Regions from separate parts of the Streptomyces sp. NPDC001922 genome, predicted to be linked through region 3. Evidence: riboswitches for the same ligand, from Rfam matches in the RefSeq annotation. Region 3 holds a riboswitch; each other region holds the start of a gene.
The links. A riboswitch is a leader RNA that binds a small molecule or an ion and turns the genes downstream of it on or off. The one in region 3 is predicted to bind cobalamin.

Region 1 (3,175 bases), on a different contig from region 3:
CCAGTCCCGCGGCACGCCCAGGACACCGCACCAGGCGTGCTCCACCGCGGAGTCCGCGGCGGGCGGGAAGAGCGTGACGAGCGCGCGCCACAGGGCGTCCACGGTCTGCGGCCGGGTGACGCCCCCGGTGTCCGTGCGCGAACCGAAGCGGTACGGAACTCCCCGGCCGCCGAGGGCGATCCGGCCGTCCGCGGTGCGCTGGGCGTAGATGTAGGCGTGGGCCGTGTCGCCGAGCACCTCCCGGTTCCGCCAGCCGATCCGCTCCCACACCGTGTCGGGCAGCGGCTCGGTGACGATCATCGAGCTGTTCATCGGCAGCCACTGACGGCGCAGTCCGGCGATGCTCGCGCTGAACCCCTCCGTCGCCCGGATCACATAGTCGGCGGTCACCCTGCCCCGGTCGGTGCGGGCGACGGCCCGCCCTCCGGCGTTGCGGGGGAGGATCTCGGTGACCGTGGTGCCCTCCAGGATGTCGACTCCGCGGGCGGCCACCGCCCGTGCCAGCCCCGAGGCCAGCGCCGCGGGCTGGACGGCGGCGGCGTGCGGCGTCCAGGCGGCCGCCGACGCCCCCGCCACGGCCACCCGCTCCGCCCGTTCCGTCGCGTCGAGCAGCCGCAGGTCCTCCTCGGCGAAGCCCCAGTCGCGCTGTTCCTCGACAGCGGCCAGCAGCCGCGCCTGCTGCGCGGGGCCGACCGCGACGCGCAGCATGCCGCCCTTGTGGATGCCCGCGTCGATGCCCTCGGTGTGCGCCACGGCGATCACCTCGTCGACGGACCGGAACAGGGTGCGCTGCATCTCCCGCACCGCGGCCCGGCCGTGCTGCGCGGCGTAGCGCTCCCGGGCCCCGGCGAAGCCGTGGTAGAGCCAGCCGCCGTTCCGCCCGGAGGCGCCGAATCCCGCGAACTCCCGCTCCAGCACGGCGATCCGCAGACCGGGCCGGTCCCGCGCGAGGTAGTACGCGGTCCACAGGCCGGTGTAGCCGCCGCCGACGATCGCCACGTCGTAGTCGCGGTCCCCGGGGAGGGCGGGCCGGCGCCCGGGCGGGCCGCCGTCCCGGTACCAGAAGGAGACGCCGCCGTTGACGAATCCGTCCGCCAAGGGTGCCGTACGAGGAGTGGTCCGGCCGTGGTTCATCCGAGGGGCCCCGCATTCCCGGTGGTCGCAGACCGTTCAGGGTAGGCGGTACCGGGCCGGACGGAACACCCCCGTCGGTGCCGGGCCGGCCGGACACCCCGTCGGTGCCGGACGGCGGAGGAACGGCGACCGCTCCGGCCTGCCGCACCCCGGGCGGGCGCGGTTCCCCACGGAGGCGGTTCACACCGGGGCGGTTCCCGCAGGGCAACGAGCGGCGCAGCTCACGGGCTCGCGCCCTGGGCGGGCTGATCGCGCTCTGACAGAATGCGGGTGTTCACGAGGCGGCGGACCCCGGGAAGCCGGTGCGAATCCGGCACGGTCCCGCCACTGTGACCGGGGAGCCGCTTCGAACGGCGGTGTGCCGCACGGCGCACCGCGCCGGGACGGGCCGCTCCTCGGGAGTCAGACACCGGACTGCCGCCTTCAGCACCGACCAGGGGACGCGGATCCCCCGGAGGAGGCATGCCATGTCCCGGTTCCCGGGGTCACTGCGCGTCCGGACCATCGCGGCGGCTCTGCTGCTGCTCCCGCTCACCGGCTGCGGCCTCGCGCCCACGGACGACCGGCCCGCCGGCCGTTCCGCCGCCGCGAAGGGCTTCCCGTACACGGTCACCAACTGCGGTGTGAAGACCACGTTCACGGCTCCGCCGAAGCGGGCCGTCACCCTGAACCAGCACGCCACCGAGGTCATGCTCGCCCTGGGCCTGGAGAAGCGCCTGGCCGGCACCGCCTACCTCGACGACCGGGTGCTGCCCCGCTTCCGGGACGCCTACCGGGGCGTCGACGTCCTGGCCGACAAGTACCCCTCGTACGAGAAGCTGCTCGCCGCCGGACCCGACTTCGTCTACGGCGGCTACGCCAGCGCCTTCGACAGGAGCGAGGGCCGGGACCGCGGTTCGCTGGAGAAGAGCGGGGTGCACACCCGGCTCAACATCGAGAGCTGCGGCCGCGGTCCGGTGCGGGTGGACCGGCTGCGTCAGGAGATCCGCGAGACCGCGCGCACCTTCGGCGTCCCCGAGCGGGCCGACGCCCTCCTGGCCCGCCAGGACAAGCAACTCGCGGCCACGGCGAAGCGGTTGAAGGGCGCGGACCGGCCCTCCGTCCTCGTCTACGACAGCGGCGACAGCGCGGCATTCACCGCGGGCGGCAAGGGCATCGGCAACGAGATCGTCCGCCTCGCCGGCGGCCGGAACGTCTTCGCCGACCTCGACCGCACCTTCGGCGACGTCTCCTGGGAGAAGGTCGTCCAGCGGCGCCCCGAAGTGATCGTGATCTACGACTACGGCGGCACCCCGGTGGCGGCCAAGAAGAAGCGGCTGCTCCGCGACCCGGCGCTCGCCGACGTTCCGGCGATCCGGAACAAGCGCTTCGCGGTGCTGCCGCTGTCCTCCGCCGTGCTCGGCGTGCGGGTGCCCGAGGCGGTCGACTCGCTGGCCCGGCAGCTCCACCCCGGACACGGCGGTTAGCGCGGTGCTCCGCCGAATACCGCGGACCCCGGCGGGGCGGCTCCGCTGCTCCCTCGTCCTCGCCGGCCTCGCGGCCGTGTTCGCCGCGGCGGCGGTCGCCGGGCTCGCCCTGGGCCCCGTCCGGATCCCCGCCGGGGATGTGCTGCGCATCCTCGCCGGGGACACCGGGGCCGGCCCGTTCACCACGATCGTGCGCGACGTCCGGCTGCCGCGGGTCCTGCTCGGCGCCGTCGTCGGCGCCGGACTCGCCGTCGTCGGGACCGTTCTCCAGGCCCTGGTCCGCAACCCGGTGGCCGACCCCTTCCTCCTCGGCATCTCCTCGGGCGCCTCGACCGGCGCGGTGCTCGTGGTGGTGCTCGGTCTCGGCGCGGGGGCGACGTCCTTCGCCCTGCCGGCCGGTGCCTTCGTGGGATCGCTCGGCGCCCTCGTCGCCGTCTACGCCATGGCCCGCCGCGGCGGGACGATGACCACCGGCCGGCTGGTCCTCGCCGGGGTGGCCGTGCAGTACATCCTCTCCGCCCTCACCAGCCTGGTGCTCGTCACGGCCGCCGAGGCCGAACACCTGCGGGCCGTGC
Region 2 (3,175 bases), on a different contig from region 3:
CGCCTCCGCCGCGCTGGTCTCCCTGGCGCACGGCACCAACGACGCGCAGAAGACCATGGGTGTCATCACCCTGGCGCTGATCACCGGCGGCGCGCTCGCCCCGCAGGCCGACCCGCCGATGTGGGTCATCGTCTCGTCCGGTGTCGCCATCGCGCTCGGCACCTACCTGGGCGGCTGGCGGATCATCCGCACCATGGGCAAGGGCCTCACCGACATCCAGCCGCCGCAGGGCTTCGCCGCCCAGACCGGCGCCGCGACCGTCATCCTCGCCTCCTCGCACCTCGGTTTCGCGCTCTCCACCACCCAGGTCTGCTCCGGCTCGGTCATGGGCTCCGGCCTCGGCCGCAAGGGCGGGGTCGTCCGCTGGTCGACCGCGGGCCGCATGGTGGCCGCGTGGGGTCTCACGCTTCCGGCCGCCGGTCTCGTCGCGGCGGCCGCGGCGCTCCTCGCCGGCCAGGGCACCTGGGGGGTCGCCGCCGTCGCCGTCCTCGCGCTCGTCGCCTGCGGCGCCATCTGGGCGCTGTCCCGCCGCAAGCCGGTGGACCACACCAACGTCAACGAGACCGCGGCCACCGAGCCGCCGGGCGTCGTCACCGCCGCCCTCCGCACGGTCTCCCCGCCGCCGGTCGGCTCCGCGGTCTCCGGTGAGGCGTCCGACGCCGCCACCGGCGCCCCGGTCGCCGGCGTCGCCGCGCAGGGCACGGCCCCGCAGAGCGCGCAGGCCGGCCAGTCCGCCGCCAAGGTCACGGTCTAGGTAAGGAACCCATCGTCATGAACATCGACTGGGCAGCTCTCGGCCAGGTCTTCGGCGTCAGCCTCGTGGTGACCGTCGCGCTCGTGGGCCTGTTCACCCTCGGCATCGTCGGCACCTCCCGCCGGACGCGGACCCAGCCGGACGGCACCGCCGCGGTGTCCGCCCCCGGCTCCCTGGCCCGGACCGGCGCCTACGTCTGCTACGGCCTGTGCCTGGCCGCCGTGGCGTACGGCATCCACCTGATCGTCTCCTGACGGGCCGGGGCGAACGGCCCCGCCCGCAACCGGTCCGCCGGGCCGGACAGCGCACGCCGCGCCGTCCGGCCCGGCGGATCGTCGTGTGCGCCCGAGGAGGGCCCGGCCGCCCGCTGTGGGCCGCGGCACACTCTCCCGTCGCAGGTCAAGCGCAAGTTGACGGGCCTTCGCGGCCCGTGGTGGACTGCCGGGGCCCAACGGCGGCAGGAGAGGAAGCCGGTGCAAGTCCGGCGCGGTCCCGCCACTGTCACCGGGGAGCGCACCCCCACCCGAGATGTCACGGCCCGCACCGACGGGCTGGAAGGCCGGGGGACGCGCCGATCCGGGAGCCAGGAGACTCTCACCGCCGGTACGTCGAGCCAGGGCGCGGACCCTGAGTGAGGACGATCGCGATGCCCGGCTGTTCCCGTACGCCAAGAGCCGTTCCCGGATGTTCCCGCCGAGGCGCGACGGCCGGCTGATCCGATGCGTGCCCATCACGCCCGGAGGGGACGGATCGCACGGTGAGGGGACGACACGGACTCGCCGCCGCGGGCGCGGCCGGCCTCGGTACCGCCCTGGGCTTCGCCGCCGACCTGGTTCTCGGTGACCCGCGGCGCGGTCACCCCGTCGCCGCGTTCGGCCGGACCGCCGCGGCCGTCGAGCGCCGGCTCTGGCGCGACCACCGCGGGGCCGGCGCACTGCACACCGCCCTGCTCGCCGGCGGCGCCACCGCGGCCGCCGCCGTACTCGCGCGCACGCTGCGCCGCTCCCCCGCCGCCACGGCCGGGCTGACCGCCGCCGCCACCTGGGCGGTGCTGGGCGGGACGTCGCTGGGCCGGGAGGCGCGTGCCGTGGGCGGCGCGCTGGCCGCCGGGGACCTGGAGGTCGCCCGCGAGCGGCTGCCGCATCTGTGCGGCCGGGATCCGCAGGCCCTGGACGGGCAGCAGATCGCCCGCGCCGTGGTCGAGTCGGTCGCCGAGAACACCTCCGACGCGGTCGTGGGCGCCCTGGTGTGGGGAGCCGTCGCCGGAGTGCCCGGCCTCGTCGGCTTCCGCGCGGTCAACACCCTCGACGCGATGGTGGGCCACCGGTCGCCGCGCCATCTGCGGTTCGGCTGGGCCGCGGCGCGGCTGGACGACGTGGCGGGCTACCCCGGTTCACGGCTCACCGCCGCGCTGGCGGTGCTCGCCGGACCGGATCCGCGGGGCGCCTGGCGGGTGCTGCGCCGGGACGCCCGGCGGCACCCCAGCCCCAATGCCGGACCGGTCGAGTCCGCTTTCGCGGGGGCGCTCGGCGTCCGTCTGGGCGGCACCCTGGCCTACCGCGGCCGGGTCGAACACCGGCCGGTGCTCGGCGGGGAGAACCGTCCGGTGGCGGTGCCGGACATCGAACGCGCGGTCCGGCTGTCCCGGCGCGTCAACGCCCTGGCCCTCGCGCTCTGTGTCGCGGGCGGCCTGGTGCGGAGCCGCCCGCGGCGCCCGGCCGCCGGAAGGGGGAGCGGATGAACGGGCCGGACGCACACCGGAGAGGCGGCGGGCTGCTCGTCGCCGGAACCACCTCCGACGCCGGGAAGAGCGTGGTCACCGCGGGGATCTGCCGGTGGCTCTCCCGCAAGGGGGTGTCCGTCGCGCCGTTCAAGGCGCAGAACATGTCGCTGAATTCGTTCGTCACCCGGGAGGGCGCGGAGATCGGCCGGGCGCAGGCCATGCAGGCCGCCGCCGCCCGCGTCGAGCCGAGCGCCCTGATGAACCCGGTGCTGCTCAAGCCCGGGAGCGACCGCAGCAGCCAGGTGGTGCTGCTGGGGAAGCCGGTCGGGGAGATGAGCGCCCGGGGCTACTTCGGGGACGCCTCGGGCACGCCGGGGCGGCAGCGGCGGTACACCGACCGCGGGCAGCTCCTGGAGACCGTGGTGGAGTGCCTGGAGGAGCTGCGGGGCACGTATGACGCGGTGATCTGTGAAGGAGCGGGGAGTCCGGCGGAGATCAACCTGCGGCGCACGGACATCGTGAACATGGGCCTGGCCCGGGCGGCCGGGCTGCCCGTGGTCGTCGTCGGGGACATCGACCGCGGCGGGGTGTTCGCCTCGTTCTTCGGCACGACGGCGCTGCTCGCCCGGGAGGACCAGGCGCTGGTCTCCGGCTATCTGGTCAACAAGTTCCGCGGGGACGTCTCCCTGCTGGAGCCC
Region 3 (3,175 bases):
CCCCGTGGATCGGTCTGCTTCAGTCGGACGCAGCCTCACGCGCGCCCCGTCAAGATCATCTTCGAGGGTCGGGTTGACGTTCCGCTAACGGATGGCTAACGCAGTGCAACAGCGCTCCGCGGCGCGCCTGCCCCCACCGCCATGACGGGCGCATCGCAACAAACCGTGCCATCGCACGAACAGGCTTTGTGGCCGAGTGGTTGACGCGACGTGAGTCCTCGGAAGTGAGGCGCAGGCCGCAGGTCCGCGCGCCTACGGGCACACGCCCGCGCCCGCCGACGGTCGGCCGCGGCTGCGGCAGGCCCCTTTGCGCGGGATGGCGGCACGCGCCGTGGCCCCGCTCGACCTCAACAGGTCGGCGGGGCCACGGTCGTGTCCGGTGTGCCGCGCGGCAACGCGGTCAACCAGCGGCGGGAACGTCCCTGGCCGCCTGCTCGGTTCGGGGCAGGCCCGGCATCAGCAGGCGCTGGGCCAGTGTTCCGAAGGCGACCGCGAAGGCCGTCCACAGCACGGCCTGAACGGCCAGTGAGGCCAGTCTGAACTCCCACAACAGGGCCGCCGGGAAGCTCGGTTTGACCGCGTCCTCGTTCGCGGGCAGGAACACGAACGCGACAGCCGTTGCGAGGACGAAGCCCGCCCCTGCGACGAGTGTGGCGTTCCAGTTGCCCAGGCGGGGCGCCAAGCGGCGGCCGACGATGATCGCAGCGATGCCCAGCAGGACGCTGAGCAGGATCATCAGGAAGAACAGCGTGGTGCGCTTCCCGATCGTGTCCGGATTGCCCACCGCAGGAGGTGTGGCGGGGTACTTCAGGAACGGCACCAGATACACGGTGGTGAAGGCGGCCGCCGCGGTGAGCGCGGCAGTCGCCCGCGGGGTGAAGCGGCCGATGCGTCCCAGGACGAAGCAGAACGCGAGGGAGGCGATGCCGCCCAGCGCCACCCCGTACACCAGGACACCGGTGGCCAGGCCGGCGGTCGACTGCACCGACCGGCTGACCGGGGCCTCCTCCTCTTCCTCCGCTGCGGCCGCACCATGGCCGGCGTGGGCCTCGTGGGCGGCTTGGGCCTCTTCGACGGCGATGGAGGCGTCAACGGACGGTTCGCCGAGACCATAGGCCACGGCGAAGGCGCACAGGGCGGCGACCAGGCCCGCGAGCATGCCACGGACCAGGAGATTTCCGATTCTTGAGGCGTGCACGTGTCGTCGCCCCTCAGTGGCAGGGGAAGCCGAGCAGATGACGCCCGTCGTGCACCCACTCGTGCACCCCGGCGCCGGAGAAGACGGACGTGGCGCCCTGCTCCGCGCCGACGAAGTACAGCGCGACGAGCATCAGGAGGCCCACGAAGACGGCCCAGGGGAGTACCGCACGGACGGGCAGGGACTGCGGTGCGGGAAGGGAAGGGGCGGAAACGGCAGCAGAGACAGTGGCCTCGGCCATGGCGGAACCTCCTTGAGGGAACACGCGTCCCATACGGTGGTGCATGACGACGGTCCGCGGGTCTGACTCACCGGGCGCCCGCCCCGAGGGGCGTGCGCCGCAGCACACAGTGGCGCGACCGTGCCGGATTCACACCGGCTTCCGTCTCGCCGTCGTCGAGTGATGGAGAATGTCGCGGTGACCGTACCGCGTGTAGCACTTTCGGCCAAGGGCGTGAGGCGCGACTCACGTTCGTGCGCCCCTTGGAGCGGGCTCACGTAGGGTGCGCCGATGACAGTTCGGGTCACTTTGATCACACCTGCGACGAGCGAGGCGCTGCGCGGTGTCCGCTTCGACGACGACAGTCCGCTCGACCCCGAGGCCTTGGCACGCACCGAGGCCCTGGCGGGCGCAGTCGGCCGGGATCTGCCGGCGTTCGCCTCACCCTCGCTGCGCTGTCGCCGCACCGCGGAGGCCCTCGGACTGGCCGCGGAACCGCTGGCCGCCATCGCGCCCTGTGACATGGGGCGCTGGCGGGGACGGACCCTTGACTCGGTCGCGGCCTCCGAGGAGGAGGCTGTCATGACGTGGCTGACCGATCCGGCAGCCTCGCCGCACGGGGGAGAGCCGCTGCGGCAGTTCCGTGAACGGGTCGGTGCCTGGCTGGATTCACTCGACGACCGGAGCGGGCGCATCGTCGCCGTCGCGGAACCGGACATCGTGCGCGCTTCCCTGGTCCACGTCCTCTCCGCGCCCGACCAGGCCTTCTGGCGTTTCGACGTCCGCCCGTTGCACGCAACCGATCTGAGCGGCCGACGCCGGCGGTGGAATCTCTCGGTCGGCCGGCCGCTGACTCACGACGGTGATGCTCGGACGGACCCCGGGGTACCCCCGACGACCTGAAGGACGAGCGAGCGAGTCGGGTGCCCTGGGCAGGCGCGGCCGGACGGCCGGTCAGGTGTCGTCCGGGAATGCGGCGGCCGATCCCTGGGAGGAGAGGCGGCAGCCAAGGCTGCCGCCTTTCCTACAGGGGCTGGAGGGCCATCAGGACCTCGTCGCGGTCGTCGCCGGGGGACAGGCGCAAGGCGCCGGGCCACCGGCCGATCTCCTTCCAGCCGAGCCGTCCGTAGAAGGTCTCCAGCCCCGCACCGCCGCGGGCGGCCAAGTGCAGTTGTTCCAGGCCCATCTCGTCCCGCGCCACCCGGCGGGCCTCCTCCATCAGTGCGGCACCGATGCCGCGTCCGCGGACCGCGGGGTGGGTCTGTACGTGGTGGACCGTCCCCCAGTGCGCGGTGAGGCGGAAGGTGTCGCGGCGTATGGTCAGCCAGCCCACCGGTTCCCCTTCGGCCCAGGCCACCAGGAGGCGGGAGGTGTCCGCCGACAGGCCTGCGACGAGGGTGTCCAGGGCGGGGGCGGCGTGGTGGGTGTCGATGGGCGGGAAGGGGAAGCCGGCCGCGCCGCCGGCGTTGGTGACGTCGACCCAGCAGTCGAGCAGCGCCTGCCGGAGCCATGGGTCGAGGTCGTGGGGGGACACGGCCTGACGGATGTGCAGGGAGTCGGTGGTCATCCGGGGAGTCTTGCAGGCCCCCCTGACACCGGCATCGGTCCGACACCGCCCCCGGTGAGCGGCCCGGCGTCGGCTGCAACCGCCCTAGTCGTGCGGTGCCAGGTGTCCGAGCTCGTGGTCCGCGACGCTGAGGGCCTCCGTGACCAGGCGCTTGAGGTGGCCGTGCTGCAGTCGGTAGACGACACGGCGG
Region 4 (3,175 bases), on a different contig from region 3:
TCGCGGGCGGTGTCCGCGAGCCACGACGGGGCGTCGCAGTCGATGGCGCGCAGCGTGGACCGGAGGCGGACACGGGTCCGGGACGACGTGACCGTGCGCAGGACCGGTTCCAGCCGGAGGAGCGGCGCTTCGGCATCCCGCCACGCACCGAGCTGCACCAAGGCGGTCAGCTCCGCGAGCACATTGCCGAACTCCCGGCGGCCCCCGCCTCCCCTGGAACCTTCCGAACTCCGCTGAAGGTGCGGCAGCGCCGCGCGCGGGTCCCCGAGGCTCAGCAGTGCCTCGCCGGTGTGCAGCTCCACTTCGGTGCTGTCGATCCACCACGTGAACGCGGGGTCGTTGGCCTGTATCGAATCCTGGAGACCCCCTGTGGCTCGCTCCAGAGCGTCCAGCGCCCGGCTCCGGTCTCCGGCCTGCGCAAGGCTCCGTGCACGCCGTACGCGAGCCATGAGCGCCACACGGCCGGGTACCTCACGGCCGGTCAGCATCTCGTCCGTGATCGCCACAGCCTCACCGGCACGGCCGGTGTGCACGTCGATCATGGCGATCAGGTCCAGGATGAACCACTCCAGCGGGGCGTCACCGGCGAGGCGGGCCAGGGTGTGCGCCTCCGCGAGCGTGGCGCGCGCCTCACGGAACCGGGCCGCGTCGTGGAGCAGCCACCCGGCCACTTCCCCGATCTCCGCCACCTGTGCGAGGTGCTGCTTGTCGTCGCCGGTGATCCGGCCCCGTTCGGCCTCCCACACCTGTACGGCGGCGTCCGCCACATGGTCCCCACCGTGGCGGTTGTCATGCGCGAGCAGCCATCCCACGGCGTCCTGCACGTAGGTGTCCGGCTCACGGCCGGCGCAGACCCGCGGCTCGGCTTCGCCCCGGGCCCGCGCGGCTTCCCGCTCCAGGCCGTCCAGTGGCACCCCGAGCACATGCGCGAGCGGTGGTAACCAAGCGGCCGGGATGCGCCCGCCGCGCTCCCACCGGGAGACCTCGTGACGCGTCAAGGTGGTGATCCCGGCAGTGACGCACAACCGGAGCGCCAGCGAGCGCTGCGAGAGACCCGCGCGCTTGCGCAGGCCCGCCAGATGGGCGCCGAACCGGGCGCGTCCCGCTTGGTCGTTCATGCAGTGCCTCCCTGCGACCAAGCTACTCGTCCTGGCCCCTCCCCTGGCCTCCCGTGCGGCCCGTCCCCTCGATCGGGAACGCCGGTTACCTGAACGCACAGCGCCACGGATGAGAGCGGGCGCGGCCTCGCACTGGTGGGGGCGCTGGCGGAGGCCTGGGGGACCGACCCACTGCCCTGGGGCAAGCGGGTGTGGGCCGAGTGCGCTCGGAAGAACGACTGACTCCGGCCCGTTGCGGCCTCGTCCGGAAGCCGCGCACGCCGGTCCGGCAGGTGAACGGTGCTGACCGCGGCGCCGGACGGGACTAGGGTGGCCGGTGCAGCTGGTTCGCCCTGTCCGCCAGGCGGGGCGTCGCAAGAGGGAACCCGGTGGGAATCCGGGACTGCCCCGCAGCGGTGAGTGGGAACGACCGCCGTCATACGCACTGGGTCCGACGGGCCTGGGAAGCGACGGCCAGTAGGGGTCTGCCCGGCAGACGTGCCCGCGAGTCCGAAGACCTGCCCGTTGCCCGTGCGCCCACCCGGCGCGCGGAGATCCCGGTGACCTCGAGGGCGGGTCGGCGTACGGAAGCAGGCGGGTACCGCGGCAGCACCGCGTACGGCCTGCCGTCCGGTCGTCCCTTCGCGCCCTCGGCCCGTGCCGGGGTCCCCCAGGAGCACACTCGCGAAGGAGAGTTCTGTGACCAGCACATCCGCAGCCGCCACCGCACGGGCCACCGTGCACGGCTACCCGCGGCAGGGCCCGGACCGGGAACTGAAGAAGGCCGTCGAGGGCTACTGGAAGGGCACGATCACCGCCGGCGCCCTGCACGACACCGCGGCCGGGCTGCGCCGGTCCCAGTGGCGGCAGCTCGCCGAGGCGGGCCTGGACGAGGTGCCCACCGGCGGCTTCTCGTACTACGACCACGTCCTGGACACCAGCGTCATGGTCGGCGCGATTCCCGCCCGGCACCGCGCGGCCGTCGAGGCCGACGCGCTGGACGGCTACTTCGCGATGGCGCGCGGCACTCAGGACGTCGCGCCGCTGGAGATGACCAAGTGGTTCGACACCAACTACCACTACCTGGTGCCGGAACTGGGCCCGGACACGGTGTTCACCGCCGACCCCGGCAAGCAGACGGCAGAACTGCGGGAGGCCCTGGCCCTCGGCCTCGCCGCCCGTCCGGTGCTCGTCGGACCGGTCACCTATCTGCTGCTGGCCAAGCCCGGACCGGAGGTGCCGGACGACTTCGATCCGCTCACCCTGCTGGACCGGCTGCTCCCGGTCTACGCCGAGGTGCTCGCCGCGCTGCGGGCCGCCGGGGCGGAATGGGTCCAGCTGGACGAGCCCGCGCTGGTCCAGGACCGCACCCCGGCCGAGCTGAACGCCGCCGCCCGCGCCTACCGGGAGCTCGGTGGCACGGCGGACCGGCCGAAGCTGCTGGTGGCCTCGTACTTCGACCGGCTGGGCGAGGCGCTTCCGGTGCTCGCCAAGGCACCGGTCGAGGGGCTGGCCCTGGACTTCACCGGCACCGCCGCCGGCAACCTGGAGGATCTGGCGGCGGTCGGCGGGCTGCCCGGCAAGCGGCTGGTGGCCGGTGTGGTGAACGGCCGCAATGTGTGGATCAACGACCTCGGGGCGTCCCTGACGACGCTGGGCACCCTGCTCGGCCTCGCCGGCCGGGTGGACGTCGCGTCCTCCTGCTCACTGCTGCACGTGCCGCTGGACGCCGCGGCCGAGCGGGACATCGATCCGCAGATCGCCCGCTGGCTCGCGTTCGCCCGGCAGAAGACCGCCGAGATCGTCACCCTGGCCCGCGGGCTGACGCACGGCACCGGTGCCATCACCGCCGAACTCGCCGCCAACCGTGCGGACCTGGCCTCCCGCACCGGCTCGCCCCTCACCCGCGACCCGGCCGTACGCGCCCGCGCCGCGGCCCTCACGGATGCCGACGGCCGGCGGTCCGCGTCGTACCCGGAGCGCTCGGCCGTCCAACGGGCCCAGCTGGGGCTGCCGTTGCTGCCGACCACCACCATCGGCTCGTTCCCGCAGACGGGCGAGCTGCGCACGGCACGCGC

Region 1: it holds a riboswitch for cobalamin, as region 3 does, so the genes downstream of both, ACFYYR_RS14390 (ABC transporter substrate-binding protein) here and ACFYYR_RS07545 (CbtB-domain containing protein) in region 3, are expected to answer to the same signal.
Region 2: it holds a riboswitch for cobalamin, as region 3 does, so the genes downstream of both, ACFYYR_RS21355 (cobalamin biosynthesis protein) here and ACFYYR_RS07545 (CbtB-domain containing protein) in region 3, are expected to answer to the same signal.
Region 4: it holds a riboswitch for cobalamin, as region 3 does, so the genes downstream of both, metE (5-methyltetrahydropteroyltriglutamate--homocysteine S-methyltransferase) here and ACFYYR_RS07545 (CbtB-domain containing protein) in region 3, are expected to answer to the same signal.

The regions. Positions count from the first base shown of each region.
Region 1 covers NZ_JBIASV010000007.1:124,136-127,310, forward strand. Annotated here, with positions in the region: gene ACFYYR_RS14385 (NAD(P)/FAD-dependent oxidoreductase) at 1-1,134, opposite strand, end outside; cobalamin riboswitch at 1,386-1,567, shown strand; gene ACFYYR_RS14390 (ABC transporter substrate-binding protein) at 1,602-2,600, shown strand; gene ACFYYR_RS14395 (FecCD family ABC transporter permease) at 2,677-3,175, shown strand, end outside.
Region 2 covers NZ_JBIASV010000011.1:61,380-64,554, forward strand. Annotated here, with positions in the region: gene ACFYYR_RS21345 (anion permease) at 1-754, shown strand, start outside; gene ACFYYR_RS21350 (hypothetical protein) at 772-1,008, shown strand; cobalamin riboswitch at 1,217-1,348, shown strand; gene ACFYYR_RS21355 (cobalamin biosynthesis protein) at 1,512-2,495, shown strand; gene ACFYYR_RS21360 (cobyric acid synthase) at 2,492-3,175, shown strand, end outside.
Region 3 covers NZ_JBIASV010000003.1:446,174-449,348, reverse strand. Annotated here, with positions in the region: gene ACFYYR_RS07550 (CbtA family protein) at 401-1,198, opposite strand; gene ACFYYR_RS07545 (CbtB-domain containing protein) at 1,212-1,439, opposite strand; cobalamin riboswitch at 1,474-1,639, opposite strand; gene ACFYYR_RS07540 (histidine phosphatase family protein) at 1,710-2,321, shown strand; gene ACFYYR_RS07535 (GNAT family N-acetyltransferase) at 2,443-2,985, opposite strand; gene ACFYYR_RS07530 (ArsR/SmtB family transcription factor) at 3,070-3,175, opposite strand, start outside.
Region 4 covers NZ_JBIASV010000007.1:166,492-169,666, reverse strand. Annotated here, with positions in the region: gene ACFYYR_RS14595 (helix-turn-helix domain-containing protein) at 1-1,118, opposite strand, end outside; partial or broken gene ACFYYR_RS14590 (ATP-binding protein) at 1,227-1,340, shown strand; cobalamin riboswitch at 1,474-1,617, shown strand; gene metE (5-methyltetrahydropteroyltriglutamate--homocysteine S-methyltransferase) at 1,797-3,175, shown strand, end outside.